DNA from 2 places in the Bacillus safensis genome. Region 2 is predicted to be linked to the other one. Evidence: riboswitches for the same ligand, from Rfam matches in the RefSeq annotation. Region 2 holds a riboswitch; the other holds the start of a gene.

Region 1 (15,733 bases), 1.4 Mb from region 2:
AGGTGAATTATCCGTTTTATTTGAGGTCATTCAGCGCATTCATGAAGCCCCTTTTGAAAAGGGATTGCACCGAGTAGCGACCAATATTCGCATCGATGACAGACGGGATCAAACCACAACACTTACAAGCAAATTAGAAAGCGTGAATAAGCATTTAAATCAATAAAAAAGCCTGCTATAAGCAGGCTTTTAATGTGCAGTTGGATAACCGCTATAGATGATGGTCATGACAGTGAACCATCCAAAAACCAAAAATGTAGCGCCTGCAAAAGCGATGGCAAGTACGTTCACTTTTTTTAGTGAGCGATAGATGCCGAGCGCAGCTAAAATCGTGACTAGACCAAAAATAATGACGAGCATCATGTGAAAGTCCCCCTTTGTCATCAATCCCCTTGATTTCCTTTTTTCATTTTAACCGTTTTCATAAAGCTTGTCGAGTAGATTCCAGTTGACGATTGTTTGAATTTTTATTGAATAGCCTTCATAATAAAAAAGAATGAATAAAGTAGGTGATGAAAATGAATTGGAGAAGAATGCCACTAGGCTATGTACAAGCGAACGCATATATTTGGAAAAATGAACAGGGAGAATGCTTAATTTTTGATCCAGGCGGTGAAGCGCAAAAACTGATTTCCTATGTAAAAGAAAAACAGCTCACACCGCTTGCTGTCTTATTGACACATGCTCATTTTGATCATATTGGAGCGGCAGATGAGGTGCGCGAAGAGTGGGGAGTGCCGCTGTATGTACATGAAAATGAAAAAGAATGGCTCACGAACGCTGAATTAAATGGTTCAGCTCGTTTGATTGGGAATGGAATTACGGTCAAAGAAGCTGAAAAATTGATTACGTCAGAAGGAACGCTTCAAATTGGGTCGTTTACATTAGAAATGTTCCATACACCAGGGCATTCACCTGGCAGTGTGTCTTACTATTCGGCGGAAGAAGGATTTGTTATTTCTGGTGACACGCTATTTGAAGGCGGTATCGGAAGAACAGATTTAGTAGGCGGCAGTCAGGAAGTGCTGCTTCAATCAATCCATCATAAATTATTGTCATTGCCAGAATCAACTCTTGTTTTAAGTGGACATGGCGGAGAAACCACTGTGCTGACGGAGCAGGAGCAAAATCCGTTTATTAATGGATTTTCTCTTTAAACGTATGAAAAAAAGCATCTCTTTTTATAGAGATGCTTTTTTTCAATTAATGTCCGGTACCGGGAACCATGATGAAAATCGAATAATATGTAAATCCGGCAAAGAAAATCGTCAAGTACGCTCCGAAAATGTAAATATACATTCTTTCGGATAAATTCAAGTAGGATAAAAATACAAAAAGAACGGTTTGACCGAAGAATAGCAGCGATGCATCTTTCATATGTCCTAAATAGAACATGACAGCAAAAATACCCGTCCAAAAGCCAAGCACGCGGAACATGCGATTCATTTCTTTCCCTCCCCTTAAAAACCCCTTTGATTCATATTATAGCTGATCATCACTTGTTATGTAAACATTTACATTTTTGACATCATGTGAACAATTTATTTTGAATGCAGAAAAAATTTTTTTGAAAAAATGATGAAAAAGTGTTTATGCCGAAAAACATGAGGGTACTTACTCCATAAGAGAAAAGGTTAACGACCTAAGGAGGAAGACTAATGAGTGACATTACTTTTTATTCATACCCGAGCTGCACGTCTTGCCGCAAAACAAAACATTGGTTAAAGGCGAATCAAATTGATTTTAAAGAGCGTCACCTTTTCAGAGAAACGCCAACACTAGATGAATTAAAAAAGATTCTTTCTTTAACAACAGAGGGAATGGATGAAATTTTAGCCACACGAAGTCAGGCTTTTAAAAGCTTAAATTTAAATATTAATGACTTAAAAGTAAACGAGGTCTTACAGCTTCTCATTGAAAAACCAAAGCTGCTCCGGAGACCAATCATCATTGATGGGAATAAATTAGTGGTCGGCTATAATCCCGGAGAACTTATGAAAATATCAAAGAAGAAAGCGATTCATCAATCGGTATCCTAATAAAAAACGAAGATCAGCTGAAACAAGCTTCAGCCGTCTTCGTTTTTGTGCTGAACTGGGCTAGCTGGGTTCGAACCAACGATCACGGAGTCAAAGTCCATTGCCTTACCACTTGGCTATAGCCCAATATCAAACGTGTAATGTTATTGTTCACCATCTGCGGTCATTTATACATAAAAGTTGTATGTCACGAGTTTTAGTGAAAAAGGAGCGAAAGAAATAAATGAAAAATGAAAAATCAAAGCAATTATACGAATTTATCCTAAAAGAAGCCCCTGTCATGACCGAAGAATGGCTAAAAACAAGAACAGAAGAAGGCTCATTATATTCTAAACATGCTTCAGAGGAAACGGAAAAGAAGCTGAAGGAACAGAACACAGCGTTTATTCAAACCATTGCAGCCACGCTTGTGACACTGTCTGACAAAGTAGAAAACCATTTGAAAAAGTGGTCTGTTGATATTGCACGTGATCGAGCAGTGCACGAGGTGCCGTTATATGAAATCATTGGACAGTTTAAGATTTTCCGCCACATTTTCTGTTCGAGAATTGAGACATTCACCCAAGAAACAGAGCTTGAAGTGACGCTGCAAGATGTGTGTCAGTGGAATCAGCACTTTCACGCCACATTTGATGACATGATTGAGCGTTTATCAGAAGAATATGACCGCGTGACACTTAGTCAGCTGAATGCACAAAGAGAGATGATTCAAGAACTAAGTGCCCCAGTTATTCCAGTATCAAAGGAAATTGGGATTTTGCCGCTGATTGGTGAGATCGATACGTACCGGGCCAAAATCATTCTGGAATCCGTACTAGAACAGGCTTCAAGACTGCGTCTAACGCATTTATTTATTGATATTTCTGGTGTTCCCGTTGTTGATACGATGGTGGCCTATCAGCTGTTTAAAGTGGTCGATAGTGCGAAGCTGCTAGGAATTGAGACGATTATTTCAGGCATCCGCCCAGAGATCGCTCAAACTGTAGTGAAACTCGGCATTGATTTCTCAAAAGTAAATACAGAACACAGCCTTGCAAAAGCTTTAGAAAAAAGAGGATTTCGTATCTTTGAAGAGCAGCCGCAAGAAGCCACATCATGACCAAAAAACCTGTACTTGTAAAAGTCAGGTTTTTTTATATGCTCTTTTCTAAAAAATGATGTAATGCATCGTGAGTTGAGGGTTTTCATCATTTATTAGTCATGAAAATCATAAATTGCTCTTTTGTCATTCACGTTCCGCCATTCTACAATGTGATCACAGAAAGGAGTAGTGATCCACTTGTATGGGATTGAATATTTAAGGCAAGAGCTGCTAGAAGAAGCATGCCGCATGAGGGCTTCTGATGTGCATATTGTGCCAAAAGAAAAGGAAGCTTCGGTCTCATTTCGTGTTGACTCAGATTTAATCCAGCAGCGAACGATTGATAAAAAAAGCGGAGAGCGGCTTATTGCACATTTTAAGTTTTTATCTTCTATGGATATCGGGGAAAAAAGGAGGCCGCAAAATGGTTCACTAGCTGTGATGCTAAGAAACGGTCAAGTGTTTATTCGGATGTCTACCTTGCCGACAGTGAATGATGAGAGCTTAGTGATTAGAATTTTACCGCAGGATCATGTTCCGAAAATTAAACATCTATCATTATTTCCGAAAGCCTCAGCCAGATTATTATCCTTTTTAAACCACTCGCATGGACTCATTTTATTTACTGGGCCAACCAATTCGGGGAAAACAACAACCCTCTATTCACTGATCCAGTTTGCAAAAAAGAATTTCAACCGAAATATTATTACCCTTGAAGATCCTGTCGAAACAAGGAATGAAGAAGTGCTGCAGGTTCAAGTAAATGAAAAAGCCGGCATCACGTATGCCGCTGGATTACGCGCTATATTAAGACATGATCCAGATGTGATTGTGCTAGGAGAAATAAGAGATGCTGAAACGGCCAGAACGGCGATTAGAGCAGCACTGACAGGCCATTTAGTATTGAGTACGCTCCATGCAAAAAATGCAAAAGGAGCCCTTTACCGCATGCTTGAATTTGGTGTCACGATGAATGAACTTGAGCAAACGATGGTTGCAATTGCTGCGCAGCGATTAATCGAGCTCACCTGTCCTTTTTGCGGAGAAAGATGTCAGCTTTACTGTAAATTAAATCGACCAATCAGACGAACAAATGTATTTGAACTGCTGTTCGGAAAAGAGCTTGGTGAGTGTATCAAGGAGGCTAAAGGAGAATATGCTCACTCGTCATATGAAACACTGCAAAGATTAATTCGTAAAGGAGTGGCACTCGGCTATTTATCAAAAAACACTTATCATCGCTGGGTTTATGAAGAAGCGAGTCTCTAAAGTATGGTCTAAAAAGGACCAAGCTGAATGCCTATCAAAACTGGCTCAATTAATTCAGGCTGGATATACATTGATTGAGGCATTAGTGATGGTGAATATCCAGTTATCAAAACAACAGCGGCAGCAATTAAAACTAGGTATTCAGTGGCTTCACGAAGGCGAGCCTTTTTATGTAGTGCTGGAGAGACTCCATTTTCAGCGGGAAGTCATCGCTATACTATGTTTTTCTGAGAAGCATGGCAGTCTAGCCCGTGCTTTAGAACAAAGCGCCCGTTTTTTAGAGAAAAAAATCAAACAGTTAGACACGTTTAAACGTATGTTACGTTACCCGCTTTTCCTTATCTTCACGGTTTTGGTCGTGCTGGTACTCGTTCAGCAAATGATCATTCCTCAATTTTCTGTTTTGTACTCATCAATGGATACCCGCATGTCTTGGCTGATTCAAGGGATGTTTGGACTATTTCAATTCCTTCATGCTTTTCTGCTCATCACTAGTTGTCTGTGTATCTGTCTTATTGGATATTATGCTGTTTTTTTTAGGAAAAAGTCGACCCTTGAGAAATTGAGGGTGATGAGTAAGCTGCCTTTTTTATATAAAGGGATGCAGCTGATGCATACGTACCTTTTTTCTCTTCAGCTCAGCGGACTGCTTCAAGCTGGATTATCGATGTACGAAGGTTTGCAAGCTTTTAAACAGCAAAGCTACCTGCCTTTTCTTCAAGAAATAGGTGAACAAATGATGGAAGAGTTAAGAAAAGGAGAAAGCATGGCCCATCAAGTAAGCGTGTCTCCTTTTTTCGAAAAACATTTTGCAGCCATTATCAAGCATGGTGAAGCCAGCGGAATGCTTGCGAGAGAAATGTACACGTACAGCCAATTTCTATTAGAGAATGCAGAGCTAAAAATTGAAAAATGGATTTCTTGGCTGCAGCCAGTTATTTATGGGGTAACAGCACTTCTTATACTCATCGTGTATTTATCTATTCTTTTACCAATGTATCAACTAATGGAGCAAGTGTAAGAAGGAGGACAGAGACATGAATGATAAAGGATTTACCCTGTTAGAAATGTTAATAGTCATGCTCGTAATATCCATTCTTTTACTCATTACCATACCGAATATCACACGTCATCACCAAGCGATTCAGGCAAAGGGCTGTGAAGGGCTTAAATCAATGGTCAGCACACAAGTGATGGCATATGAATTGGAGCATGATGGGAAGACGCCATCTTTAGCTGAATTAGAAAAAGAAGGTTATGTCAAAAAGGGATTAACTTGTCCTAATGGAAAAGCGATTGTCATTCAAAACGGCAACGTGAAGCATGAATAAATTATTTTTACATGAGAAGGGTTTTACCCTGATTGAACAGCTGATGATCTTACTTGTTTTATCGATTGTATTGTCGATCATGGGAGGGAAAATCCCAAAAATAATAGAAAACGCTGAAGCCAAAAGACAAGTAAACATCATGAAACAAGATCTTCAATTGGCATCATATACTGCATTTATCAAAAAAACACGTGTACATGTTGGGATCCATCCGCCGCATGTATCTTATCAGGTAATAGACCAAAAGAGTAACGAAGTCATTGCTTCATATCAACATAAAAAGGGCAGCATCAAAACTTCTACATTCTCGCAAGGTATCTATTTTAATGCAAACGGACATCCAAGCAGTGGTGGATCTTTCATTGTCGAATTTGGCAGTCAAACGTATAAACTGACGATTTATTTAGGAAGCGGGCGAATCCATGTTCAAAAACAATAGAGGATTTAGTACGTTTGAAACACTGTTTGCCTGTCATCTCTTTCTATTTGCTGCCCTAGTGCTCATGCCAGCCTATGAAAAACTCATGATGGGGAAAAAGGAAGTGAGAGCCAAGCTTGAAGCTTATCAGATTTTACATGAACAGATGAATGAAGCGTTCATAAATGGGACAACATCTTCCATCAAAAAGAAGAGAGGCGAGATCACATATGTTTTCAATTGGCGTAAACAGAAGGGATGTGTTTCATACAAAGTACAAAAAAAAGAGACCATATGCTTTCAGCATGTGGAGCGATGACAAAGCTTTTACCCTTTTACAAGCTTTGTGGCAGTTGCAGCTCTTTCTATTTCTTTCTTTTGGCTGTGGACTGATCTTTTCAGCAGCGGAGAAAGCTCGTCCATTTGAAGACATCAACGGATTTTCCCAAATGGAGTGGAAACAGACTGTCCTGCAATTAGATGAGGAATTAAGTCGTGCAGATGCTGTGAAATCAGTGAAAGGTGGAAAAGCGTTAGAGTATATTTCTGATCAAGGGCGAGTGGTAACGATTGAGCCATATCAAGAGATGCTTCGAAAACGAACGGATCAAGCTGGGCATCTTCCTTTATTGCATAAGGTGAAACAATTTCAAGTGAGAACGAGTCAGCATAGAGCCATCCTGAAAGTCACAGATGGATCTGGTAAAGTGTATGAAGCCGTTTTTTTCACATATAAAGGAGTGGTTCGTAAATCGTGAAAAGAGAGGAAGGGTTTATCTATCCGCATGCACTTGCGGCGATTTTATTTTTTCTCTTGATCCTAGGGGCAATAACGATGGGGTTTCAAAAAGAACTGAAAAGTGCAGAGCTGACGATTTCCTTTTATAAAAAACAGCAGCTTTTTAGGGTGGGTGTGAGTCAAGCTGCCAGCACAGTAGAACGTATTTGTGCGAAACAGAAAACCCATATTGATACTGAAGAAGGCCGTGTGACATTGAAGCGGATGAAATGCGATCTTAAGAAAAAACTTGTCCTTGTTTTGGTGAAGGTGAAAACAAAAGATGGTTTATCCGATGAGCGTGAACTGATGCTGGATTGGAAGACCGGTGAAATCATGAGATGGGCAAATCCTGATTAGCCAGTGTATAAAATCATCCTCTTCCTGGAAAGACTTGAAGGAAGAAGAGGTGAATGTGCTTGAAAACAAATGACTATGTAAAATATATGACGCAGGAAATCATTAAATATATGAATACACCACGTGACGAACGGAAGGAACACAAACAAGAAAAAATGGAAACGAAACCGCCGTTTTCACAGCGTTTATTTGGGGTTCTGCCGTTTGGCTTATCCATGATGCTTAAAAAACGCCAGCGCCATCAACGAAAGTAAAAAGCCGCCCAGCAGGCGGTTTTTCTATGCCGTTTTAGCTGTATTCCTCCACAACAATCACTTTATTCACCTTGTTTGAGTAAGGATTATAGGAAATGGTGACAAACACCCCAAATTCCTTTGTATGGTCTTTTAAGGTAATATGATACTGCTTCACAGATTCCTTATCGCGGTGGCGGTCCCATACTTTTTGTTTAAATAATACTTGCGTTAGCGGGTATCTTTTTTTTGCTTCTTTGACTGCCCGCGTTTCCCATTGATCTGCGGCGGCAGTCAAACCTCTCGCATCAACGGGTTTGAACTCTAGCATCATAGGACTCAGCAGTAAACTGAGCATGATTATGATTTTTCCATATTGCACTTAACATCACCTCACCTCTTCATATCCTGACCAAATCCTACATTTTTATGTAAGTTTTAAGAAGTACAAATGTCACACAAAAAAATATTGAAAATGGTGAAAAAATGAGAAAATGGGAGAATTTTCTCGTAATGGTTCTTGTTTAAGAACAAAATGGACTAATTTGACGTTTTGGGTTTTATAGGTATTTCCTTATACTGTATATAATCGTTCTTTTTAAAGAACAAAAGTTCAAGGAGTTGAAGGAATGAATGAAACAGTCGCTCTTTGTACTCTTTTGTGCCATTTGTTTGATTTTGACGTCTTCCATCATGACACCAACGAATGCTTCTTTTAACGATGTCGAGCACAAAAACTTTGTCATGAAAACATGTGAAAATTTTGAACAGACAGATCAGCATTGTCAGCCTAAAAAATGGGATGAAAGTCAATTGGAGCTTATCGATCAAACGATGATCGAAGGAACAGTCTGCGCACCTCAAAAACTGAGCATGACACTAAAAAATAGTGGACAGCCTATTGCGCACTCTGAATGGAAGTGGGAATTACATAAAATAGGAAATGATCAAAAGCCATTACAAGATGGTCATATTCTTGAAAAGGGGTCCATAAAGTCCCTGTTGTCGCAAGAAACAGCGACTGTCACGACAGAAAAAGCAAAAACAAATGGAAGCTATGCATTTAAAATCTATTATCCTAAAGGGTTTGGCGCATCTGATCAGGCGTACTTTTGGTCGAAACCGATGGTGCTCTCAAAGTGTCAAGAAAAGGCGTCCTGAATGGAGCTGTCTTTTAAAGGGAAAAAATGATAGGCGAAGGGGAGAAGGGGTTATGAAAAAATGGATGAAGATGTCTGGGAGTATTCTTTATGTGATGGTGTTCACGGTGATGATAGCCTCTATTATTGTCGTGTTGTCATCAAGAACAACAGGAGGAGAACCTCAGATCTTCGGTTATCAATTGAAGCAAGTATTATCAGGTTCGATGGAACCAGAATTTTCAGCTGGGTCACTGATTGTCGTAAAACAGGTCGCCTCACCTGAGACGCTCAAAAAAGGAGATATTATTACGTTTCAAACAAAGCAGGATCAGTCCTTTGTGACCCACCGAATTGTTGGGGTGAAGGGAAAGGGTGCATATAAAGCGTTTGAGACGAAGGGTGACAACAATATGTATCAGGACGGCACGCTGGTAAAAGCGGATCAGGTAACTGCGCAGTATATGGGAGTGAACATTCCTTATGCGGGTAAGCTTCTTTCGTATGCAGGGACATCTGCTGGAACTGCTTTACTCCTTATCATACCAGGTGTCATGCTGCTCGTTTATTCAACCATTCATTTTGTGGGCGCAGCGAAACATCGTAGACACACGGCTGATGTACATATGAAAGAGGAACAAGCTTAAATCGTTTGTAACCTAATCAGGTTTCAATAAAACAATAAATTAGGGGGTTTATTATTCATGGCAATGAAGAAATCAATTCGTTTAGGTGTATTATCAGGGGCTTTAGGTCTTGCATTAATTGGCGGGGGAACATGGGCGGCGTTTAATGATATTGAAAAGGCAAACGCGGTCTACTCAACAGGAGAGCTGGATTTATCTGCTAAAGAGAACTCCGGCGCCATCAACCTTGCGAACTTAAAACCTGGTGATCGGATCAAGAAAGAATTTCATTTTGATAATAAGGGATCATTAGCGATAAACCAAGTGCTGATGAGTCTTGATTATAGCCAGTTTACAGATGGATCTTCCGCGAAGAATGGCGGTAAAAATACAGCTGAAGAATTTCTCAGCCAGTTTCAGGTGAGTGTTCTTACGGTTGGAGCCGAAGGTGGAAATGGTTATCCGAAAAATATTATTTTAGACCATGCAAACCTGCTTGACTTGCATCAATTAACGTCAAAACAGGATCAGACCGCATTTGAAAAGCTTCGTCATGCCGTCGATGAGAAGTTTTTACATGAAAGTGGGAAAATTAATGTAGCAACTGTTGATGGAACAGTGGCTCCAGAGTATGACGGCATTCCAAAGAATCCGTTTGATTACGATAAAGTGGAAATGATCATTGAATTTATCAATGACCAGACGAAGGATAAAGCTGGTCACTATATCCAAAATAAATACCAAGGCGATGCGATTCAAATTGATCTTTCCTTCGAAGCGACTCAGTGGAATGGTTTAACGATCAATCCAAAAAAGCATACGGATGAAAAAGGCTACGTGAAAGAAAACGAAAAAGCACACAGCGAAGATAAAAAATAAAGCCAGTCTTTAGGCTGATATCAAGGTCTGCATAGCAATTGGAGGAGTATGCGCTAAAACGTGCGCTTTACTCCTCTTCTTGCTTTTTTCTCCAGATTTGATAATCTAAAAATTCACGAAATTGCTTTTTCGAAACCCCTGATGTCATTGCATCTCGAACTAGTTTTTCCCATTCACTATCTAATTGACCATCGTATTCGGTTTCATCTTTTTCGTTTAAAAGTGTATGAACCGAGACGTCCAGAACAGCGGAGACTTTTTCAAGAAATTGAATGGAGGGGTTTGTTTGCAAGTTTCTTTCTATTGAGCTTAAATAAGACTTCGCTACCCCAGCCTTTTCGGCCAGTTCTGATAGTGAGTAGCCTTTTTCATTGCGGTATTGTTTAATACGCTGGCCAATCAATGTCATCACCTTCCTTTCGATATTATAGCACATTCAGAAAGGTTTGATAGAATGACTTCTTACCAGAGGGGGAGACTCAGAGGACTTTTCATTTGATTTGAGGAAATGACGGACTTCTTCAACTGTTAGTCCTGCCTTGCGAGCTTCGCGTAATAATTGAATCCATTCACTGTCTAATTTGTTCGTTTTCTTTTCCATACAAATACCCTCCTAAAATACTGAATCATGTATTTCAGGCACTTAACGCATGAAATGGAAAGACATAGGTGGTAAGACCTCATAGTTTGCTTGCGTCATGTTTCCGCCCAATACAAACAGACAAACTTTGCTTTAGACTGATCGAAAATTGTATGTCACATAAAAGGGGAGGGGGACCATGAGTCAACCTCCTCTTTTTTGCTGTAAGTAAAAAAGTCCGCCATTTTCAATCGTAAGACTGATTTTTGGTTCATATAAAGTTTTAAGTGCTTGTCTTTCTATTTCATATTCTACAGATGTGTCTGAAGTCCCTTCATAAAATTGGTTTAAAAGTTCGGAGTCTTCCTTCCATTTTTGAACGGCTCGAACTGCCCAGTCATCTGGCTCTTCATGGGCATAACGCTCCATGAGGCTGTAGAGCCGTTTGATTCCGCTTTCTGGCTTAATCATTGTACTCATCGTAAAGCAATAATCGGGAATTTGAGATGACAGCTCACGAGCTTCCAGCTTCTCTTGAAATTGTTCAATGACTTCTCCGCGAATGAGATGAAGGCCTAATGATAAAAGCTTATCCTTCTTCCGGTCTGCCAGATAAGAGATTTTTACATTGAGACCAAGCCATGGCTCAAGGGCGATCTGGTTGTTCGTGAGCGGGCTGACTCGTTCATAAAGCCGGATAAAACGGCCCTGCTCTTTGACCGCCTCAAATATTTGAAATAACCGTGGGGAGCCGAAATGGATAAATTCACCACTGGTCGTATCACCCGCTTTTTTTTGATCTGTGATGAATGTCAACTGCCGCGGTTCAGGTACACCGCCAGTTTTTTCAAGCCAGTGCCAATAAAAAGGACGGTTCATAATTAATTTATCCATTTCGATTGTCAGCTGTACGGTCATATGTCCTGCACTTTCTTCTAATATGCTGCATTGATTCGCCTTGAAAAAACGGAGAAGAAAGGTGTGAATGTCATGCTGCTCCATTGATCAACTCTCCTTTATGAGCCCTGCTGTCTTTTTTCTAAAAGTGGTGTTTGTGCTTCAGTTAAATAAGAAGCAAACTGGGTTAATTTCTTTTTCATGTCTCCGCCTGATTCATGCTGGAAGAGGATTTGATGCAACTTTGTTTCGACATCTTCAATATCAATTCTCGTTAAAATATCATCTAAATCGCCTATGACGTTTTCAAACAGCTGAATTTTCTCATATAAAAGCTTTAAAATATGCTCTTCAACTGTTCCGTTTGTTGACATATTGTAAATGTGCACATCCCGCTCTTGGCCAAGGCGGTGGATACGTCCAATTCTCTGTTCTAAACGCATCGGGTTCCACGGGAGGTCGTAGTTGATGATTTGGTTACAAAACTGAAGGTTGATCCCTTCGCCGCCAGCTTCTGTCGCAATTAACACCTGCGCCCTTTCTCTGAATAAATCTTTCATCCAATCTTTTTTGCCCCGCTTAAAGCCGCCCCGAAATGGCACAGAGCTGATGCCATTTTGCTGTAGAAACCATTGTAAATAAATTTGTGTGGCGCGGTATTCGGTGAAAATAATGACCTTCTCATTTAACTGCTGAATGAGTTTGACCACTTCAAGCGCCTTTGAGTTTTGCTCCACTTGATTAATTTTCTCCATGATTTGCGTTATAGCAGAAGATCCGAGAATATGCTTTTCTTCTTCCTGCATTTTTTTAATCGTCATATAAACTGCTTCACGGCTTGAACAGCATTCTCGTTCCAAGGTCATAATGGAAAACATATGCTTTGTATAAGACGGATTCTCTTTCAGCTTGCAGATTTCATCATACAATGCTTGTTCTGTCGGAGAGAAATCAATGGAAATCGTTTTGACATGCCGTTTTGTCCACTCGATGCCTGTGTCTTGTCTTCGGTTTCGAATCATCACTTTATTGACGAGCTGTTTTAATCGGTCATGGTCTTCAAGCTGCAAGTCCTTTTTGGCAAAGAGATCTTTAAATTGATGTTCATTTCCTAGGTGGCCTGGCTTCAGAAGGGAAACAAGATTAAATATTTCTCCAATCCGGTTTTGAATAGGAGTGGCTGTCAGCAGCAGGCAGAACTTCTTATTCAGGTTTCTCACAAATTCATAGTTTTTCGTTTTATTGTTTTTCAGTTTGTGTGCTTCATCGATAATGACCATATCGTAGGCAATCGATAAAATCGTGTCTCGATGCGGCTGTCTTTTGGCTGTGTCAATAGAGGAAACGACAACGTCACACTGCTCCCACACATAGCTCTTTTTTTGTTCAACAGCATCAATATAAAATTTCGTCCGCAGCTCCTGTACCCACTGAGACACAAGGGAGGCGGGGACGAGAATGAGAATCTTTTTGGCAAGTCCACGAATCATGTATTCTTTGATAATGAGTCCTGCTTCTACGGTTTTTCCAAGTCCCACTTCATCTGCTAGAATGGCTTTCCCATTCATTTCTTCTACGACTCTTCTGGCTACTTCGAGCTGGTGCTTTAAAGGTGTGAATGCAGGCAGGTGCGCGGGAGCTTGCAGTCCCTCGAATGAATCAATGGCTGTGACTTTTTGAACCTGCGTCGCTAAACGATACATATCCCAGTTCGCCCAGGGGCCGTCTGCTGAAAGCCGCTGCTGAAATTCATTTGCCCATTCCTGATCAAAAATCGTTTGAATATTCAATGTGGTCGCCTGCCTTTCTTTCTAGTAGGATCTGATGAAATTGTTCTGTTTTTAAACGCTTCATTTTTTTGGAGGTCTCTAAAAGACTAGATATATGAATAAAAGCGAACGATATCGAAGGGTTATTTTAAAAATGTTAATGATTTTTCTGTTGCTCTTCATCCATTTCTAATGGTAGGATGTTGATAAGTGATCTAGAAAATAAGTCACCCATTTTGATAGTATGTCCAATAAATGTGAAAAATATGAGCGGATGATGGTATGGGGAGAGACTTGGCGGTTATTTTGCACTGGCAGGCGCCGAAGGAGCAAGCTGAATGATTCAGTGAATCTCTCAGGCAAAAGTACTCTTACCGGACGCAACTCTGGAGAGTGTTTGCTTAAGGGTTTTAGCAAACCACCAAAGGGGAAAACGCACAATGATATTGTGCTGTAAACTTTCAGGTGCAAGGACAGAGACTTCTTTTTGATAAAAGGGAGCGCTCTGTCCTTTTTTGCTGTGATTTTTTTCTGAAAATTCAGCTTGCATTTGCACTGTGAGAAAAAAGGGGGAAACGATTGATGTTGAAACGAACACCGCTTTTTCATGCGTATGAAACGTTTGGCGCAAAAACCATTGACTTCGGGGGCTGGGAATTACCTGTCCAATTTTCTTCCATTAAAGAAGAACATGAAGCTGTTCGAACAAAAGCAGGGCTTTTTGATGTGTCTCACATGGGTGAGGTGGACGTCAAAGGTCAAGATGCCCTTCCATTTTTACAAAGGTTATTAACCAATGATGTGTCTAAGCTGACAGACGGTAAAGCACTATATACAGCCATGTGTTATGAAGATGGCGGAACGGTAGATGACCTGCTCGTCTACCAAAAAGAAAAGAATCACTATTTGCTTGTCATCAATGCATCAAATATCGATAAAGACGTGGATTGGCTTTTGAAGCACCAAGAGAAGGATGATGTATTGATCAAAAATATGTCTGATCAAACCGCCTTGCTAGCGCTTCAAGGACCTTTTGCAGCTGACATCATCAAAGAGGTGGCGGGTGAAGAGGTGACATCGCTTAAGCCATTTACATTTTTATCAAAAGCTGAGGTCGCAAATAAAGAAGTGCTCGTTTCCAGAACAGGCTACACAGGGGAAGATGGCTTTGAAATCTACTGCCAGTCAGAAGATGCGGTCCACCTTTGGTCAGCTTTATTAGAAGCGGGGCAGCCGAAAGGACTCATTCCATGCGGACTCGGTGCACGTGACACCTTAAGATTTGAAGCAAGACTTCCGCTTTATGGCCAGGAGCTGACAAAGGATATCTCTCCATTAGAAGGCGGAATTGGTTTTGCTGTCAAAACGGATAAAGAAGCTGATTTTATCGGAAAAGCAGCACTTAAAAAACAAAAAGAAGAGGGACTGAAGCGAAAGCTTGTCGGCATTGAAATGATTGATAAAGGGATTCCGCGTACAGATTATCCAGTCTTTTCAGGAGAAAAGCAGGTTGGGATTGTCACAACGGGCACTCAATCCCCAACATTAAAGAAAAATGTCGGGCTTGCTTTGATCGAAACCTCAGAGGCGGAGCTTGGATCAGAGGTGGAAGTACAAGTTCGCAAAAAACGTCTAAAAGCCAAAATCGTCGCAACACCATTTTATAAAAGAGCCAAATAACGAGGGGGAATAGAGGATGAAGCACAGGTATTTGCCGCAAACAGAGCAAGATCAAAAAGAAATGCTGGATGTCATCGGCGTTCAGTCGATTGATGAGCTTTTTTCAGATATCCCAGAGAAAGTTAGATTCAAAGGAGCATACAACATCAAAGAAGCCGCATCTGAAACAGCGCTTGTCAGGGAATTATCCCGACTAGCTGCAAAGAATAAGGATACAGTTTCCTATGCATCGTTTCTTGGTGCAGGTGTATATGATCATTACCAGCCTGTCATTGTCGATCATGTGATCTCACGCTCTGAATTTTATACAGCGTATACACCTTATCAGCCGGAGATTTCGCAAGGTGAATTGCAAGCGATCTTTGAATTTCAAACAATGATTGCTGAGCTGACTGGTATGGATCTTGCCAACTCCTCGATGTATGATGGCGGGACGGCACTGGCTGAAGCGGCAATGCTCGCTGCGGGACACACAAAGAAGAAAAAAGTGGTTGTTTCTGAAACGGTTCACCCTGAATCAAGAGCGGTGCTGAAAACATACGCCAAAGGACAAAACATTGAAGTTGTTGAAGTGCCTGCGAAAAAAGGGCAGACAGATCTAGCTGCATTGGAAAAAGCGGTCTGCGATGATACAGCAGCAGTTCTCGTGCAATA
Region 2 (15,733 bases):
CAAACCGTTCAAATTCAACTAAAACCAGGAGTAAATATCGCAGAGAAAAAGACAGTATTTGAAAAGAAGGTATCTCCTGCAAAAGTGACAGATATGAAAGAATACGTTCATCAAACGATCGGCAGCACAGCAGCTATTGTAAAAGTCATTGCATTTTTTGCTGCATTAGCTGCCTTTGGAACCGCCAGCTTAATGCTATTCATGTTTCTGCACATGTTAAAGGCGAAAGATTCAAGCCGAAACCACATGCTAAGAACAATTGGATTTTCTATAACAGATATAACAGTACAATATATAACGAGTTTTATCGCTGTTCTCTCTTTTGGCGCCTTTATTGGAACAATCGCGGTCAATACCATTGGTCCTGCTTTGATGAGTATAGGAGGAGCAACATTAGGGGCGTCGAGCCTCCAGTGGCTGTCACCACAATGGGTGTCAGTTGTGTACCCGTTTACACTATTTATTGTCAATTTAGCTTTGACCACCTGGTTATTGAAGACGTTTTTTTCTAGTCAAACGGCAAGGCAAACACTTTTATAAGGAGATGTTTCACATGGAACACTTGATTGAAACGAAGCGATTGTCTTTGCATATCAATTCATTAAAAGGACAAAAACAAACCATTCTTAAGGATATTCATTTATCGATAAAGCATGGGGAATTCGTGACCATTATGGGACCTTCTGGATGCGGGAAAACATCATTACTTTATCAGCTTAGCGGCATAGAAACAGCTTCAACAGGAGAGATCGAATATAAAGGCCGATCACTATCAGAAATGACAGACAAACAGTTAACTGCTCTGCGCTTAACAGAGATGGGGTTTGTCTTTCAGCACAGCCACTTATTAAAAAATCTTAATTTATTTGACAACATCATAGCTGCAGCTTATTTAGCAAAGAAAAAGCCAAGACAAGAATTGAATGAACGAGCTCAATATTTAATGAAAAAACTCGATATTGATCATTTGGCAAATAGATATTTGACAGAAGTATCGGGAGGACAGCTTCAAAGAGCCGCTATCTGCCGAGCGCTCATGAATGAACCAGACATACTTTTCGCTGATGAACCAACAGGTGCTCTTAATTCCAGTACAACAAAAGAAGTGATGAATATTTTTTCAAGAATCCACGCTGAAGGAGCAACACTGCTGCTTGTCACACATGACCCCAAGGTGGCTCTTCGTTCTGAAAGAATTATGTTTATGAATGACGGGGAAATTGTAGCCAGTTTACAACTAGGAAGATATGATCACTCAACTGCCGAGAACCGAGAAATGAGATTAAATCAATGGCTGCAAGATTTAGGTTTTTAATTTGAGAACAAATTTGAACAAACAGGCAGGAAACTGCCTGTTCTATTTTTTTTGGCACTCAAACGAGTAATCCATAGAAAAACTATTTGTTTCTAAGATGATTTTGCCGCCAGCTTGTTGACAAGATTCTGTCAGCAGCTCAATTTCTTTGCTATAAAAGTATCTCTTTGACATATAAACAGTCACTAAAACAAGTAACAGAGTCGCGATAATGACTGTGATTTGTCTATTTAAACTTGGAAATCTTTTTTTCATTTCAACATCCTTTCTAAAGGTCTAAGTTTGTGTTTAATACTTACTTTTGGCTGCATCTATCAGTTTCTTATCTCATGATCTAGCAACATCATACATGATTTTCTTTCCTAGATCGACCTTCCATTTTCCCTCTGAAATAGCTAAAACTTCTTTATTCCAAATATACCAGTGATATTTTCGTTCATTATCATAAAATCCTTTGTATATATTCCTTTTTTAGACTTCCAAAAAGAGATTTTATTCATTTGTGCTAACAAGCAATTACCCTTACAATATCGTACATCACATGACCTTAGGTCCCTTTTATTACCTCTTGTCAATCACTTCACAGAAACGATTATATTTTTCCAAAAATTGTGATATCGTTTTTTATGAAACAGGTGAAAGGATCTTAAAGAGGTGAAATTTCCATGGCTATCATTTCTGCTGAACAGGTGGGGAATCGTTTAAATGATTGGAGAATTGCAATTCGCAAGCATGATGTACACAGTGCAAAAGCAATGTATACAGAATTAAAAGAATTACTTCAAAAAATGGAAGAGAATCAGGAGGTCTTGACCTATTACTCATTGCTAGAAGGCAAGTATAAGCTCATGTTATATGAACGAAGAGGTACAAAACTGAAGGAACAGACAGAACCAGATTGCCCCTCTAAAACAAACGACTTAATTGAATACTATTTTTACCTATACAAAGCCCTTTACGCTTCATATAAAAGAGACTATGCATCAGCCATTGGACTGTTCAAAATTGCCGAGAAAAAACTACAACACATTCCTGATGAAATAGAAGTAGCAGAATTCCATACGAAAATCGCCAACTTATATATGCTGCTTCGTCAAAGCCTGATTTCTCTACACTACATTCAGAATGCTATTGATATTTTCAAAAGTCATGAAGGATATGAGAGAAGACTAGCTGCAGCCTTTGTCATCGCCGCTGCTAATTATATGGACATTGGTCACTTTATAAGAGCAGAAGACTACTACAAAAAAGCATTACACATCGCAGACAGTCTCAACGATCATTTTCTAACATCACAGCTTTATCATAATATCAGCATTTTGTACGCCGAAGCTGGCGAATCAAAAAAATGTATCGATGCCCTAGAAAAGGCTCTTAGTGATGAAGACTATCTCTCTTCGTGTTACTTTCATCACTCCATGTACATGTTAATGAAAGAGCTGCTTTCTATCGATGAAAGGACACAAGCTCTCTATTACTTCGAATTGGTGAATCAAAAACATGAATCAGAGAAGTGTCCCATCTATACAGCAAAAATGAATTTGCTTTACCATCTATATTTCACTGAAGATATGGCTCAAAAAGCTCAAGCCTGTTTCGATGAAATCAGCATTCTTAAAAAATTAAAGGATGCTGAAGGAGCCTGTGAATTAAGTGCATTAGCTGCAAAACACTTTGAAGAGCTGGGAGCAATTCATCAAGCCTATCTCTTCTTAAAGGAAGCTGATCGCATGAAACATCCTATCATTGACTGGGGGAATTCATATGAAAAAAATGAGTTTATTGATTATCGCTTTAACCATCGTTGTTTTAGGACAAACAGGGGCTTTCAATTCATTAAATGATGAAAATCCTGGTACAACAGAACGTCCTATCGGAACTTAATAAAAATATTTGTCATACAAAGAACCACTCGCCTCATCAAGGCAAGTGGTTCAACATTTATTTTAGTTGCTGATAAGATATGAGGCGGTGTATATGTACCGCAAGATAAGTAAGCTCATCATTAGGAATGACGATACTATGCACCTGTTTAATATAGTCTTTGATCTTAAAAGCAACATCCATCGCTTGAGGATATAAGTGTGCAATTTGTTCAAACAACTCATTTTCTTGATCTGATAATAATTTATCAGCATAAAATCTTTCTACAAAGAATTTCACATGTGTAATGAACCGGCTGTAATGAATATTCTCTTGATCCATTTTCATATTCAATGTATAGCGCACAAGATTGACAATACTCCCGATCATCTTGGCATATTTCATACCATCTTTCGAATCGGATTTTTCACCTAATGCATTAATTAAGTGAAAGGCGATATTAGCAGCTTCTTCTTTTGGTAATTGTATGCCCAATGTGTCATTGACTAACTCAAGTGCGTAATTCCCTACTTCAAATTCTTCCGTATAGTAGTTTTTGATTTCCCAATACACGCGATTCGTAATATTAATATTCTTTTTATGACGTTCCACTGCAAAATTCAAATGATCCATTAAGGTAAAATAAACACCTGAATTTAAAGTTGAGTTTAAACGTTTTTCTGCGTATTGGACGATGTGCTGAGTTAAATCGATAAACTCCTGAGGCATTGAATCTAACAGTTGAAGAAATTCTTTTGCTCTCATGTTATCAACTGACATAAAGACTTGGTCTGCTTTTTTCTCTTCTATCATTTGACCTGGTTTCTGTCCATAGCCAATTCCTCGGCCGAACAATACCATCTCCTGTTGGTTCTGATCTTCAGCCAGGACCACACTCGAGTTTAAAACTTTTTTGATTTTAAACATCGTCATCACCTGTTTTCATGATTGTGGTGTTCAATCAAGCGATTCACCATTTGTCTCAATGACTTTTTGGTACCAATAAAATGAATCTTTTCGAGATCGTTTTAATGTCCCGTTCCCGTCATCATCTTGATCGACGTGAATGAAGCCATAGCGTTTTGACATTTGTGATGTACCTGCACTAATAATATCAATCGAGCCCCAGCTCGTATATCCAAAGAGATCGACACCTTCATCAATCGCTTCTCTCATTTGACGGAAATGCTCTTTAAAATAGTTAATACGATAGTCGTCATGGATAGAGCCATCACTTTCAACTACATCCTTTGCACCCATGCCGTTCTCGACAATGATAAGAGGTTTTTGATAACGATCATACAATTCGATCAAAGAAATTTTCAGACCAACCGGATCAATTTGCCAGCCCCAGTCAGTTGAAGGAAGGTAAGGGTTTTTAACCCCGCGAATTGTGTTCCCTTCTGTCTCTTCTAATCCTTCTTGGGCTGACTCCGTTAAAGACATATAGTAGCTAAATGAGATAAAATCTACTGTGTTTTCTTTTAAAATGGTAAGGTCATCTGCTTCCATTTGAATATGAATATCTTTTCTCTCAAGCATGCGCTTGATCAGTGGCGGATACTCGCCAAATACCTGAACATCTGCATAGAAATAGTTTTCTAAGTTTTGTTTCAAAGCTTGTTCCACATCATTCGGGTGGCACGTATGCGGATACGTTGTCAATTTTGTCAGCATACATCCTACCTGGCTGCCTGGGATGATGCGATGGCAATCTGCTGTTACGATAGCAGATGCGACAAATTGATGATGAAGTGCTTGGTACACCGTTTCTTCCACTTTTCCTTCTGGGCAGCGATCAGGAATAATTCCTGCTGTAATGAAAGAGTGGCGGTGAATACTATCAATTTCATTAAAGGTGAGCCAATATTTCACATCATGTTTATATCGTTCAAAACATACATTGGCGAACTTAACAAAGAGATCAACGACTTTTCTTTCAACCCAGCCATTATATTTCACACTAAGCGCTAAAGGCATTTCATAATGAGAGAGAGTCACGATCGGTTCTATGTTGTGTTTTTTCATTTCTGCAAAGACACGATCATAAAATTGAAGCCCTTTTTCATTCGGTTCCGCTTCTTCTCCAGTAGGGAAGATACGACTCCATGCAATAGAAATCCGAAGTGTTTGAAATCCCATTTCTGCAAAGAGAGCCAAATCCTCTTTATAGTGATGATAGAAATCGATACCTCTGCGTTTTGGATATTTTTTATCGTCTGGATCTTTCATTGCACGATCTATATTTTCAGTGGTAACAGCAAGATGACCTTCATAATCTTCTACACTCAAGTTGGAACGGTACATTGCAATATCTGCAACAGACGGTCCCTTTCCATCTATATTCCAGGCGCCTTCTGCCTGGTTAGCCGCAATGGCACCGCCCCATAAAAATCCTTTTGGAAAACCTTTGATTTTTGTCATATGATTAGCCTCCTAATTGTGTAACAACCATCAATGTATCTTGACGATTGACCTCTTGTAATGGCTGTACCTTAATATCATATTGATCTGTATTTGTGATTACAGCAAGTGTTACTGGATCATATCCTGCTTCCATGATTTTTTCTAGATCAAATTCAATCAATAAATCTCCTGCTTGAACACGATCTCCTGCCTGCACTTTTGGATAGAAATACTGTCCTTCCAACTGAACAGTGTCAATGCCGATGTGGAATAATACTTCAACCCCTTGGTCCGTTTTCATACCAAGCGCATGGTTTGTTTCGAACAGCAAGGTCACCTCACCATCTACTGGTGCATAAAGTGCTCCTTTTGAAGGTACAATGGCAATTCCGTCTCCCATGACCTTTGAAGAAAAAATATCATCTTTTACTTCAGATAGAGAGATCATTTGACCAATCACAGGGCTTTTGAAAGTTTCTCCTGCTCCAATTTGTTCAGCCAATGCAGCTTGGTCCTTTGTCTTTTCTTCTACTGTTCGATCTTTACCTAATACAAAAGCAGCGATAAATGCGACAATAAATGAAATGACTGCTCCAATGATAGCAAACATCAGATTTCGCGGAAGTTCATCTGATATAAACATCGACATGCTTGCTAATCCTGGGCCAACAAGCACAAAGGCTTGTATACCAACTAAACCAATGAAAATTCCGCCAACAAACGAACCAATCATAACACTTCCAAGGACTCGCTTATTTTGAAGTGTCACACCATATAACGCCGGCTCTGTGATACCAAAAAAGGCTGAAATCCCTGCCGAAATGGCTGTTGATCTGAGTACCTTGTCTTTTGTGCGTAGTGCCACAGCAAAACACGCTCCACTTTCCGCAATATTATGCGCAAGTGATGCCGGTAAATAAAGCGCTTCTTTCCCAAGGGTTCCCATCGTTGTGACTGCATAAGGGACCATTGCTTTGTGCATGCCTGAAGCAACCATGAATGGGAGGACCGCTGCTAAAATTGCGACAGCTACCCAGCCTACCGTATTAAACATCGCAAGAATAATAGATGAAAAGCCTTGCCCCGCTGTAAAACCAATCGGTCCTAACAGAAGTAACGTAACTGGTACAGTAATGACCAATGACATCATCGGAACGAAGAAAATTCGAATTGGTTTTGGTGAAAACCGCGTAAAGAATTTTTCCATTTGCGCGTAAAGCAATACAGAAAGGATTGCCGGAAACACTTGATACGCATAAGCTATATTTTTTACATCGAATGACAGTAATTGCGCACCTTCTGTAAGCATTGCTGTCATGTTCGGCAGAAGGAGCGCACCGACTGCTGATAATGCGACCAGTGGGTTTACTTTTAGTTTATTCGCCGTCGTTACAGCAACTAATAAAGGCAGAAAGTAAAGTGGTGCATCACCTACCATGTTCAGTATTTGATAGGTTTGTCCCTTTGCATCCATCCAGCCTAATAAAGAGAAAAGGAGAAGAAATGATTTTAAAATTCCTCCGCCTGCGATAGCTGGTACAAGAGGCTGGAAGACACCGACAATAAAATCTAACAGGACTGTGCCTGCTTTTCTCTTTTCTTTTGGCTGATTGGATGGCACGTCTTGGCTTGATGAGCTGCTGCCTATTAAACTTGTTACCTTTTGATACACTTCAATGACGTCATTCCCAATCACCACTTGGCATTGTCCTGACATTCTGACAGCTATGACACCTGGTGTTTTTTCTAGTGCTGGTACATCTGCTTTTTTCTGATCAATTAGCGTGAAGCGAAGTCTTGTTGAACAGTGCTCAAGGTGCGCAATGTTTTCTTTGCCGCCTATATGCTGTAAAACGTCTTTGGCAACTTGTGTGTAATCCATTTTTTCTCCCCCTTTTCTCATACACGAGACCTATATTTTGGCAATAAAAAAAGGACCTAAAACGACAAATAAAAGAAATTCATCGTTTTTAGATCCTGCCTGCATGACCAGTCACATGTCTAATTTATTCATATTGGATTTGTTTTTAGTATATATTGATTATATGAAAGCGTCAACATTTATTTTTCTAAAAATTATTAAGGTCTATAGACCCAAATTCATTTTCCTTAATTAGTTGAAGCGTTTGCCTTCCTCTCTTTTTTTCACCAATAACTATCTTCATTATAAAAAACCAGATAAATTTATTCATTCATCTGGTTATCATCATCTATTTTTTCTTTTCTTCTGCCTGCTTTTTAAATGCTTCAGATTGTTTTTGATATTCCTGCTTTGAGACTGGTTTAAATTCTACGATGCCGCCTGCTATTTTCAGAGGAAGTTTTATTGATTTTGCACCTCGATTCGTTGAGCCTACGATAATACCAGTTTTGTGCTCTTCGATTTGAGGATAGGTACTGATATCAAACATGATTCCATCAGAAACACCACCCGCTTTATGTTTCGTCTCTTTATAAGGTTCACCACCATCCCCTGGAACTGTTCTCATTAGAAAGGCCCCTGACCATTCAGACTCAATATGCATGTGCTTTACTTGTAGAAATAGTTGGTATGTACCATCCTCCGCAGTATACAGATAACCATAAGCACCTGTTACTTTCTTGATGTAGTCTCTTAAATAATCATAAAATCTAGTTTCTGAGTCATCAATTAACTCATCATATCGATCTTGAATGGCTTTTTGATACGCATTTAATTTTTTTTGATCAACTGCTTTGTATGTGATGCTTTTGTTTTCACCTTGTTTTTTCACAGAGAGATCTTTTCCAGCAACATGTACTTCATACATCACCGAATCTTTTCCTCGCTTCACTTCAAATTCATAACCGTTTTCAATTGCTTTTCCAGTTAATTGATATTTATGTTTAAATAAATTCGGATCAAAATGCATTTCCGGACTTTCTTCTAAAATGGTTTCATTCAAGTGACCGGTTACTTTCCCTTTTCTCTCCGTTACCTTAAACCAATTCACGCCCTCTTTTGTTTTCTGCGCAAAGGCGTAGGATTGATTCAATGCACTCTTTTTTCCGATTGCTTGATAGGCTGACCAGCTGACTGCACCAAGGACTAATACCGTCAGGACAGCCACAAACCAGATTTTCGATTTACTCATACGTACCCCTCCAATATATAATCTGATGAAAGATCATCCATATATATGAGTGATTCACCTCTCTGATTAGCAAAATCAGGTAAATATCCACTCCCTTTATCGAATTTATTTTTCAACAACCCCTTGTATCTGCCACTTCACATCATTTATTATATATCTAAAAGATATATCATTTAGATAGGTGTGCTGATATGAAAAAATACAATGATACGACGTATGCGATTTTAGGTATTTTAACGACTGATTGTAAGTCAGGGTATGAAGTGAAGCAATTAATTGATAGAAGCCTGCATCATTTTTGGAAAATCAGTTATGGACAAATTTATCCAGCTTTAAAGTTAATAGTCGAGGAAGGCCTTGCGGAAGTTTCACCTGCTGCTGCTTCTGGCCGCTCAGACAAGCGGGAATATCATTTGACTGAAAAAGGACTGAATACGTTAAGAGAGTGGCTGGCGCAGCCGCTCGATCAGTTACCAACAGAGCGTAATGAGGTGTTATTAAAGTTATTCTTTGGTCAATATCTTTCGTTTGAGAAGAAACTAGTGCTTTTACAGGATTATGAGCGGCAGCTTCGTATTCGTTATGAAACTTATGTTTCAATTGAACAAAACATTCAAGAGCTTTATCCAGATGAAGCGGATGCGAAGTATTGGCTGTTTACTTTAGATTATGGAAAAAGAGTGGCTCAAGCAGGAATTGATTGGTGCGTGGACACATTCCATTCGATGAAGAAGGAAGGGTAAATGAATGAAAAAAGACATACGTGCGGGTAGATTTACAACGGACAATTCTGATTCGATTGTTGTGTTCATCATCGGAATGAGGATCAACAAACGCTGGGCCATTCATCAATGGCTGCCTGTGTTCATGGCGATGCCTGGCATGATCAAGGAGCTGTATACCCATCAAGATGAGCTTGGCTTTCTTGGGACAGAGAATTACTTTGGATTACGCACGACAGCGATGATTCAATATTGGAAATCAACAGATGACCTCCTTGCCTATGCCAAGATGGAGAAGCATTTGGCTGCTTGGAAAGAATTTAACCAAAGAACACGAAATAATGACGCCGTCGGAATTTATCATGAAACGTACCAAATTCAAGCCGGCTCGTATGAATCCATCTACGTGAACATGCCTTCCTACGGACTGAGCCAAGCAAAATCCCCTATTTCAATAAGTAAAGGTCAACAAACAGCGAAGGACCGTCTGAATACAACAAATTCCTAGAGAGCGATTCTCTAGGAATTTCTTTTTGTAACGGTCACAAAATGCTTTAATATGCGGGCTGTTAATCCCCATATGGTGTAGTTTTCGTAATCATAAAACCATTCCTCAATCGAACGGCTTCCCCAGCTGTATTTTTCACCATTCATGATTTTTTCATAAGGGAAGTCCTCTCCTGGTGTTGGCTGAACGGATACATGATGTAAGTATGGCTCATATTGGCTGAGCCATGATAGAGGCACGGTAAAAGTCTCCTCTACTTCTTCTTGATTAAAGGAGTGTTTCACTTTTTGCTCATCAATGATACCGACATATGGGTATACCACAAAAGATGGAGAAGCGATATAAGGACTGAGCTGTCCAAGGATCTCGACCGATTCTGGCGGAATGCCCAGCTCTTCATGTGTTTCTCGCAGTGCAGCTTCCTGTGCAGTTTCGCTGCCGTCAAGCTTGCCCCCAGGAAAGCTAATATCCCCCGGCTGTTTTCTCATGGTCAACGATCGGACCTCAAATAATATATGCCAATCTCCATTTACTTGCACCAAAGGGATAAGGACTGCTGCTTTGAACGCTGTCTCTTCTCCAATGAACAACGGTTGTGATTGATGTAAGTCATTTTTTAATTGATCAATGAACACGGACATCACCTGTTTTCTGTTTCTCTTTCCTTTAGCGTATCATGGTTCACCTTTTCAATAAAGATGATCTTTCTGACAATTATTTTTATCATTTTGACAACTTTACTTGTCAAAATGAATATAATGCTTTACAATCAAGGAAAGATTTCAACCAAAATTGAGGTGACAGAATGAAAAATCGGTTAAAAGAGCTTCGTGCGCGAGATGGTTTAAACCAAACTGAACTTGCAAAGCGTGCAAAGGTCTCTCGTCAAACCATCAGCTTAATGGAACGAGATGAGTTAATGCCGTCTCTATTGCTCGCTGTTAAGCTTTCACGAATTTTTCAGGAACCCATTGAACGTATTTTTCTATTCGAGGAGGATGAACTCTCATGAAAACTGTATACAAAATGCTCTTAGGTGCTCTCCTTGGCTTTCTCGGCGCTTACTGTCTGCTGGCAGCCGAATTTGAAATGACACTTCTTGATGTTGCATTTGAAGCCACTCTTGTCATCAGTGGATTGACGATTTTATTGATTATTTATTGTTTTTCAGGGATTTCACGTATGAAAAAAAGAGTATCTCTTTCGGTTTCTGGAGATGAAGAGGATGAACTGGAGGCAAAACAATATCGGACCTTTACTGATTTGACTTTAGCCAATACGGTAAGTACCATTTTTTCCATTGTTGCCATCGGTATCGCGATCGTCACCGAGCAGCCCATTTGGTTGATTCTCGTCAATGCTGCTTTATTTATTGTCTCCATTATCAGTTCATATATAGCGATATCTGTTCTAAAGCTTGTCTACCCTAATCGCAACCTGCCAAGTCCATCTGACAAAGATTATAGTAAAAAGCTGCTCGCTATTTCAGACGAAGGCGAAAAGCATGTGATGCTTGGCGGACTGTTTCACACGTATCAAATGATGAATGTTCTATTGACCGGCGCCATGTTTATTTTGATTGTGTATTCCCTTGGAGCCAATCACTCTCAGCTTTTCTCAATCATGGTCATTGGTGTTGTTTTGATCATTTTGAATGCAAATTATGTGCTAAAGATTAGAAATCGTTAAATGAACAAAAGCACAGCCTAATGCAAAGGCTGTGCTTTTTCCGTTCATTATGACGCGCGGCGTTTCTTTCGTGCATAAATCAATAGTAAGAAACCAAACCAGACCGGCGTTAATAAGAGCGCGGGGCGTGTTGCATCTGCAAACAGCATGATCACTAGAATCGCAGCGAAGAGAACCAAAACACATATATTCACAAAAGGTGTGAAAGGTGCTTTAAAGGTAGATGCTTCATGCAATTCAGGCCGTGTTTTTTTATATTTCAAATGGCTAATTAAAATAATACTCCATACCCAAATGAAACAAATGGCACTGATCGTTGTCACAATACCAAAGGCTTGTTCGGGAATCAGCTTGCTTAAAAGAGCTCCAACCGATACCACAATCGTCGAAACAAACAGGGCATTGCTTGGGACAGCATGCTTGTTCAGACGTCCGAAGGAAGCTGGACCCTGCTTTTGATGACTAAGATTATACAGAATACGGCTCGTCGAGAACATGCCGCTATTACAAGCTGATGCCGCAGACGTCAACACAACAAAATTAATGAGCCCTGCTGCTACTGGTATCCCAATGAGTCCAAAGGTTTTCACAAAAGGACTTTCTGATGCGCTGAGTTCAGTCCATGGGTTGATACATAGTAAGACAAAAATCGCTCCCACATAGAAAAATAGAATTCTTAATGGAATCTTATTAATCGCAGAAGGGATGTTTTTTTGCGGATTGGCTGTTTCTGCTGCGGACACACCGACCAGTTCAACTCCCACATACGCAAAAATCACCATCTGGAATGACAATAAGAAACCTGTGACACCATTCGGGAATAACCCGCCATGAGACCATAAATTCGTTACTGTCACCGGTCCGGCATCTGTTTGAAAACCAATGATTAAAAGAACCATTCCAACCCCGATCAATAATAGAATCGTAATTACTTTAATGAGTGCAAACCAAAATTCCATTTCTCCGAAAAGCTTCACCGTTAATAGATTCAATCCTAGTAAAATCAATAAACAAATGATGGCAGGAATCCACTGCGGGATGTCAAACCAATACTGCACGTACACACCGACCGCAATGACATCCGCCATCGCTGTCATAATCCAGCAAAACCAATAGGTCCATCCTGTCACAAAGGAAGCCCACGGGCCGAGATAGTCCTCTGCAATATCGGTTAATGACTGATAGCCTGCCTTCGATAAAAGCAATTCTCCGAGTGCCCTCATGACAAAAAAGATGGCCATCCCGACAATTAAATAAGCAAAAATGATTGAAGGGCCTGCCAATTGAATAGCCTTTCCGGATCCTAAAAACAGCCCGGTTCCAATGGTTCCGCCAATGGCAATCAATTGTACATGACGGTTTGATAAATCTCGTTTTAATTCTTGTTGTGCCAATGCTAACACCCTCCTACGACACGATCTTATCCTGAAATAATGAACCCTTTAAAAAAGTCCATAAAAAAAGAGATTGGATGCGCTCCAATCTCACGGTCATAAAAGAATAGCAAAATAGAGAAAAGTCATACACGGCATCATCCATGCACCACAAATACAATATTTCGTACTCTTCTGTCCTTTTGCCTGAGATTGTGAACCCTTCGGCGCCGCACATACATGCGGTCTCTCCAGAAGCTGCTCCTGCTATAGTGTGACCCACAGCATTCATAGCCTTCGTTATTTAATTAAAATGTTGCTATTTCTGAATAATTTCATATTTTACGCCTCAATCTGAAAGCTGTCAATGGTAATCTTTTATGATTTACGGCGTTACTCATATGTCTTCACTTCATCAATCCCCCCTGATTCATGTATAATAAATCAAAAGATGTTCGGCTCGTCTGATAGAGAAATCCCTCTTGATGATGAACAAAGTTAGGCAATCCATTGAAGTTGGTGAAGATAAATGAAAAAAATGAACAAGCAGCGTGTCACATTACAGGAAGTCGCCAAGCATGCCGGTGTCTCGACTTCAACGGCATCACTCGTTGTTCGAAATAATCCTAGAATCTCTGAAGCCACTCGAAACAAAGTACTGCAATCCATGGAGGAATTAGGATACGTATACGACCGCGTTGCTGCCAACATGCGGTCAAAAAGCTCAAATATCGTGGGTGTGATTGTGACGGATATTTCTAACACCTTTATTTCGGAGTTTTTAATTGGCGTACAAACCACGCTTGAGTCACTGGGCTATACTGTTTTACTTGGTACGACCTTTGACAGTGTCGATAAACAGGAGCGGCTCATTTCCACCATGGTAGAGCACCGAGTGGGCGGGATTATTTTAAACCCAGCTTCGAAAAGCTCTGCTCGAACGGTCAAACAATTAAATCAAATTCGCACCCCAAAAGTACTGGCAAATCGTGAATTATCAGATGTGCAATGTGACTATGTCGGTGTTGATTATGAACAAGGTACTTGGATGGCGGTTCATCATCTTCTTCAAAAAGGGCATCGCCGCATCGCTTTTTTAGGCGGCATCAAGACTTCTTCGACTTGGATTGAGCGGATGAAAGGTTTCAAAAGAGCTCATGACGAAGAAAATGTGACGATTGATGATTCTCTTATTATTGATATAGAACCTACTCGTGAAGGCGGGAAAGAAGCACTTGCCCAAGTGATGGATCAGCCTGAGCCCCCTACTGCTATTTTTTGTTTTAGTGACTTATTCGCTTTTGGGGTCATTCAAGCCCTGTCAGCACGGGGCATCAAGCCTGGTGAAGATATCGATGTCGTTGGATTCGATAATGTTCCTGAAGCAGAAATGTATCATCCGCCGCTCACCACTGTTTCCTCCTTCCCACGATCCATCGGGGTAAAAGCAGCGAACCTTTTATATCATAAAATGAACGAACAGGATGAAGAGCTGCAGCGATTGATTTTAAAGCCTCAACTTCATATTAGAGAAACCTCTCCATCATGATGAAAAAGAGAATTGTGTGCAGCAATTCTCTTTTTTTATTGATCAAGTCAACTATTTCTTTGTTTCATTTTTCTTTTTTTAAATCACAAAGTCATAAACTTGACACATTTAAAATGCAGGAGTATATTTATCTCGTTGCTTCTTTTAGTATATCGTTATACCTATTTCGTCATATCATCATTTCTATCAAAAACAGTTAAAAGTGGTTTTTTATGATTCTGATCAAATCATGAAGTTTCACTTCCTAATCAAGGCTTTTATTATTTTTTCATTTTTAGTAGAACGATGTACTTGATTGAAGAACAGATGAATATTCATTATTTTTTCATCAATCACATAAGGGGTGTTGTGATGGGCTTCATATTATTTATTTTGAAGGAAACAATAACAAAGGGTATACAAAGAATTTGACCTTAAATGGGGTTTCAAATATAGGAGTGGGAACATGAAAAATCCTTATATAAAATCGTCACTTGGCATGTATTTAAACTACTTCATGCTTGGCATGATCAATATTATTGTAGCTTCCAACATGGACAGCTTATCTGAACGCTACCATGTGGATATTCCGAAAATCAGCTTGCTTGTATCGGCGATCGGAATTGGTAAACTCATTGCGCTCTTTTTCTCAGGCCGGTTAGCCGACAGCTGGGGACGTAAGCCTGTCATTATTACAGGAAATTTTCTTTACTTATTATTCTTAATCGGTATTCCAACGACAACAAGTTATACACTGGCATTTATCTTTGCGATATCAGCAGGTATTGCCAACTCACTGCTTGATTCAGGAACCTATCCTGCTTTGTCAGAGTCATTTCCGAAAAAAGCAAGTTCGGCTTCTGTTTTAGTAAAAGCGTCTGTATCCATTGGGGCGACTGTTCTTCCATTTATCTTGGCATTCCTAGTGGCACATGACATCTTCTGGGGCTGGGCGTTCTTTGGACTAGGGCTTCTTTATTTACTTGTAGGGATTTACTTAATCTTTATGCCATTCCCGAACCATAAGCAAGTTTCTTCACAAGACGCTCTTCCAGTACAGGACCAGCTGAAAGAAGAACCAAAAATGCTTGGCGAAGGTTTAGCTGTTGTACTGATGGGATTCACATCGACTGCATTGTTTGTCGTATGGCAGACATGGCTTCCGCAGCTCGGGTTAAAATTAATCGGACTTGGCACAGAACAAGCTACACAGCTT

The links. A riboswitch is a leader RNA that binds a small molecule or an ion and turns the genes downstream of it on or off. The one in region 2 is predicted to bind glycine.
Region 1: another riboswitch for glycine. It lies ahead of gcvT (glycine cleavage system aminomethyltransferase GcvT); the one in region 2 lies ahead of AAYR28_RS18420 (amino acid permease).

What each region holds. Positions count from the first base shown of each region.
Region 1 covers NZ_CP154909.1:2,216,445-2,232,177, reverse strand. Annotated here, with positions in the region: gene AAYR28_RS11430 (MTH1187 family thiamine-binding protein) at 1-166, shown strand, start outside; gene AAYR28_RS11425 (DUF2759 domain-containing protein) at 190-363, opposite strand; gene AAYR28_RS11420 (MBL fold metallo-hydrolase) at 519-1,157, shown strand; gene AAYR28_RS11415 (DUF2626 domain-containing protein) at 1,204-1,446, opposite strand; gene AAYR28_RS11410 (Spx/MgsR family RNA polymerase-binding regulatory protein) at 1,659-2,039, shown strand; tRNA gene AAYR28_RS11405 (tRNA-Gln) at 2,095-2,165, opposite strand; gene AAYR28_RS11400 (STAS domain-containing protein) at 2,263-3,138, shown strand; gene comGA (competence type IV pilus ATPase ComGA) at 3,319-4,389, shown strand; gene comGB (competence type IV pilus assembly protein ComGB) at 4,370-5,410, shown strand; gene comGC (competence type IV pilus major pilin ComGC) at 5,427-5,720, shown strand; gene comGD (competence type IV pilus minor pilin ComGD) at 5,713-6,159, shown strand; gene comGE (competence type IV pilus minor pilin ComGE) at 6,143-6,457, shown strand; gene comGF (competence type IV pilus minor pilin ComGF) at 6,369-6,896, shown strand; gene AAYR28_RS11365 (competence type IV pilus minor pilin ComGG) at 6,893-7,276, shown strand; gene AAYR28_RS11360 (YqzE family protein) at 7,336-7,530, shown strand; gene AAYR28_RS11355 (DUF3889 domain-containing protein) at 7,565-7,843, opposite strand; gene tapA (amyloid fiber anchoring/assembly protein TapA) at 8,143-8,670, shown strand; gene sipW (signal peptidase I SipW) at 8,723-9,295, shown strand; gene tasA (biofilm matrix protein TasA) at 9,353-10,153, shown strand; gene sinR (transcriptional regulator SinR) at 10,221-10,556, opposite strand; gene AAYR28_RS11330 (anti-repressor SinI family protein) at 10,590-10,754, opposite strand; gene AAYR28_RS11325 (YqhG family protein) at 10,938-11,735, opposite strand; gene AAYR28_RS11320 (DEAD/DEAH box helicase) at 11,750-13,420, opposite strand; glycine riboswitch at 13,674-13,780, shown strand; glycine riboswitch at 13,784-13,878, shown strand; gene gcvT (glycine cleavage system aminomethyltransferase GcvT) at 13,982-15,079, shown strand; gene gcvPA (aminomethyl-transferring glycine dehydrogenase subunit GcvPA) at 15,096-15,733, shown strand, end outside.
Region 2 covers NZ_CP154909.1:3,574,220-3,589,952, forward strand. Annotated here, with positions in the region: gene AAYR28_RS18355 (FtsX-like permease family protein) at 1-540, shown strand, start outside; gene AAYR28_RS18360 (ABC transporter ATP-binding protein) at 554-1,315, shown strand; gene AAYR28_RS18365 (hypothetical protein) at 1,358-1,570, opposite strand; gene AAYR28_RS18370 (RapH N-terminal domain-containing protein) at 1,981-3,159, shown strand; gene AAYR28_RS18375 (PRD domain-containing protein) at 3,257-4,105, opposite strand; gene AAYR28_RS18380 (glycoside hydrolase family 1 protein) at 4,136-5,602, opposite strand; gene AAYR28_RS18385 (beta-glucoside-specific PTS transporter subunit IIABC) at 5,607-7,466, opposite strand; gene AAYR28_RS18390 (hypothetical protein) at 7,795-8,697, opposite strand; gene AAYR28_RS18395 (PadR family transcriptional regulator) at 8,889-9,440, shown strand; gene AAYR28_RS18400 (DUF4188 domain-containing protein) at 9,445-9,927, shown strand; gene AAYR28_RS18405 (NUDIX hydrolase) at 9,939-10,562, opposite strand; gene AAYR28_RS18410 (helix-turn-helix transcriptional regulator) at 10,733-10,939, shown strand; gene AAYR28_RS18415 (DUF3169 family protein) at 10,936-11,616, shown strand; gene AAYR28_RS18420 (amino acid permease) at 11,664-13,010, opposite strand; glycine riboswitch at 13,175-13,254, opposite strand; gene AAYR28_RS18425 (LacI family DNA-binding transcriptional regulator) at 13,519-14,538, shown strand; gene AAYR28_RS18430 (MFS transporter) at 14,984-15,733, shown strand, end outside.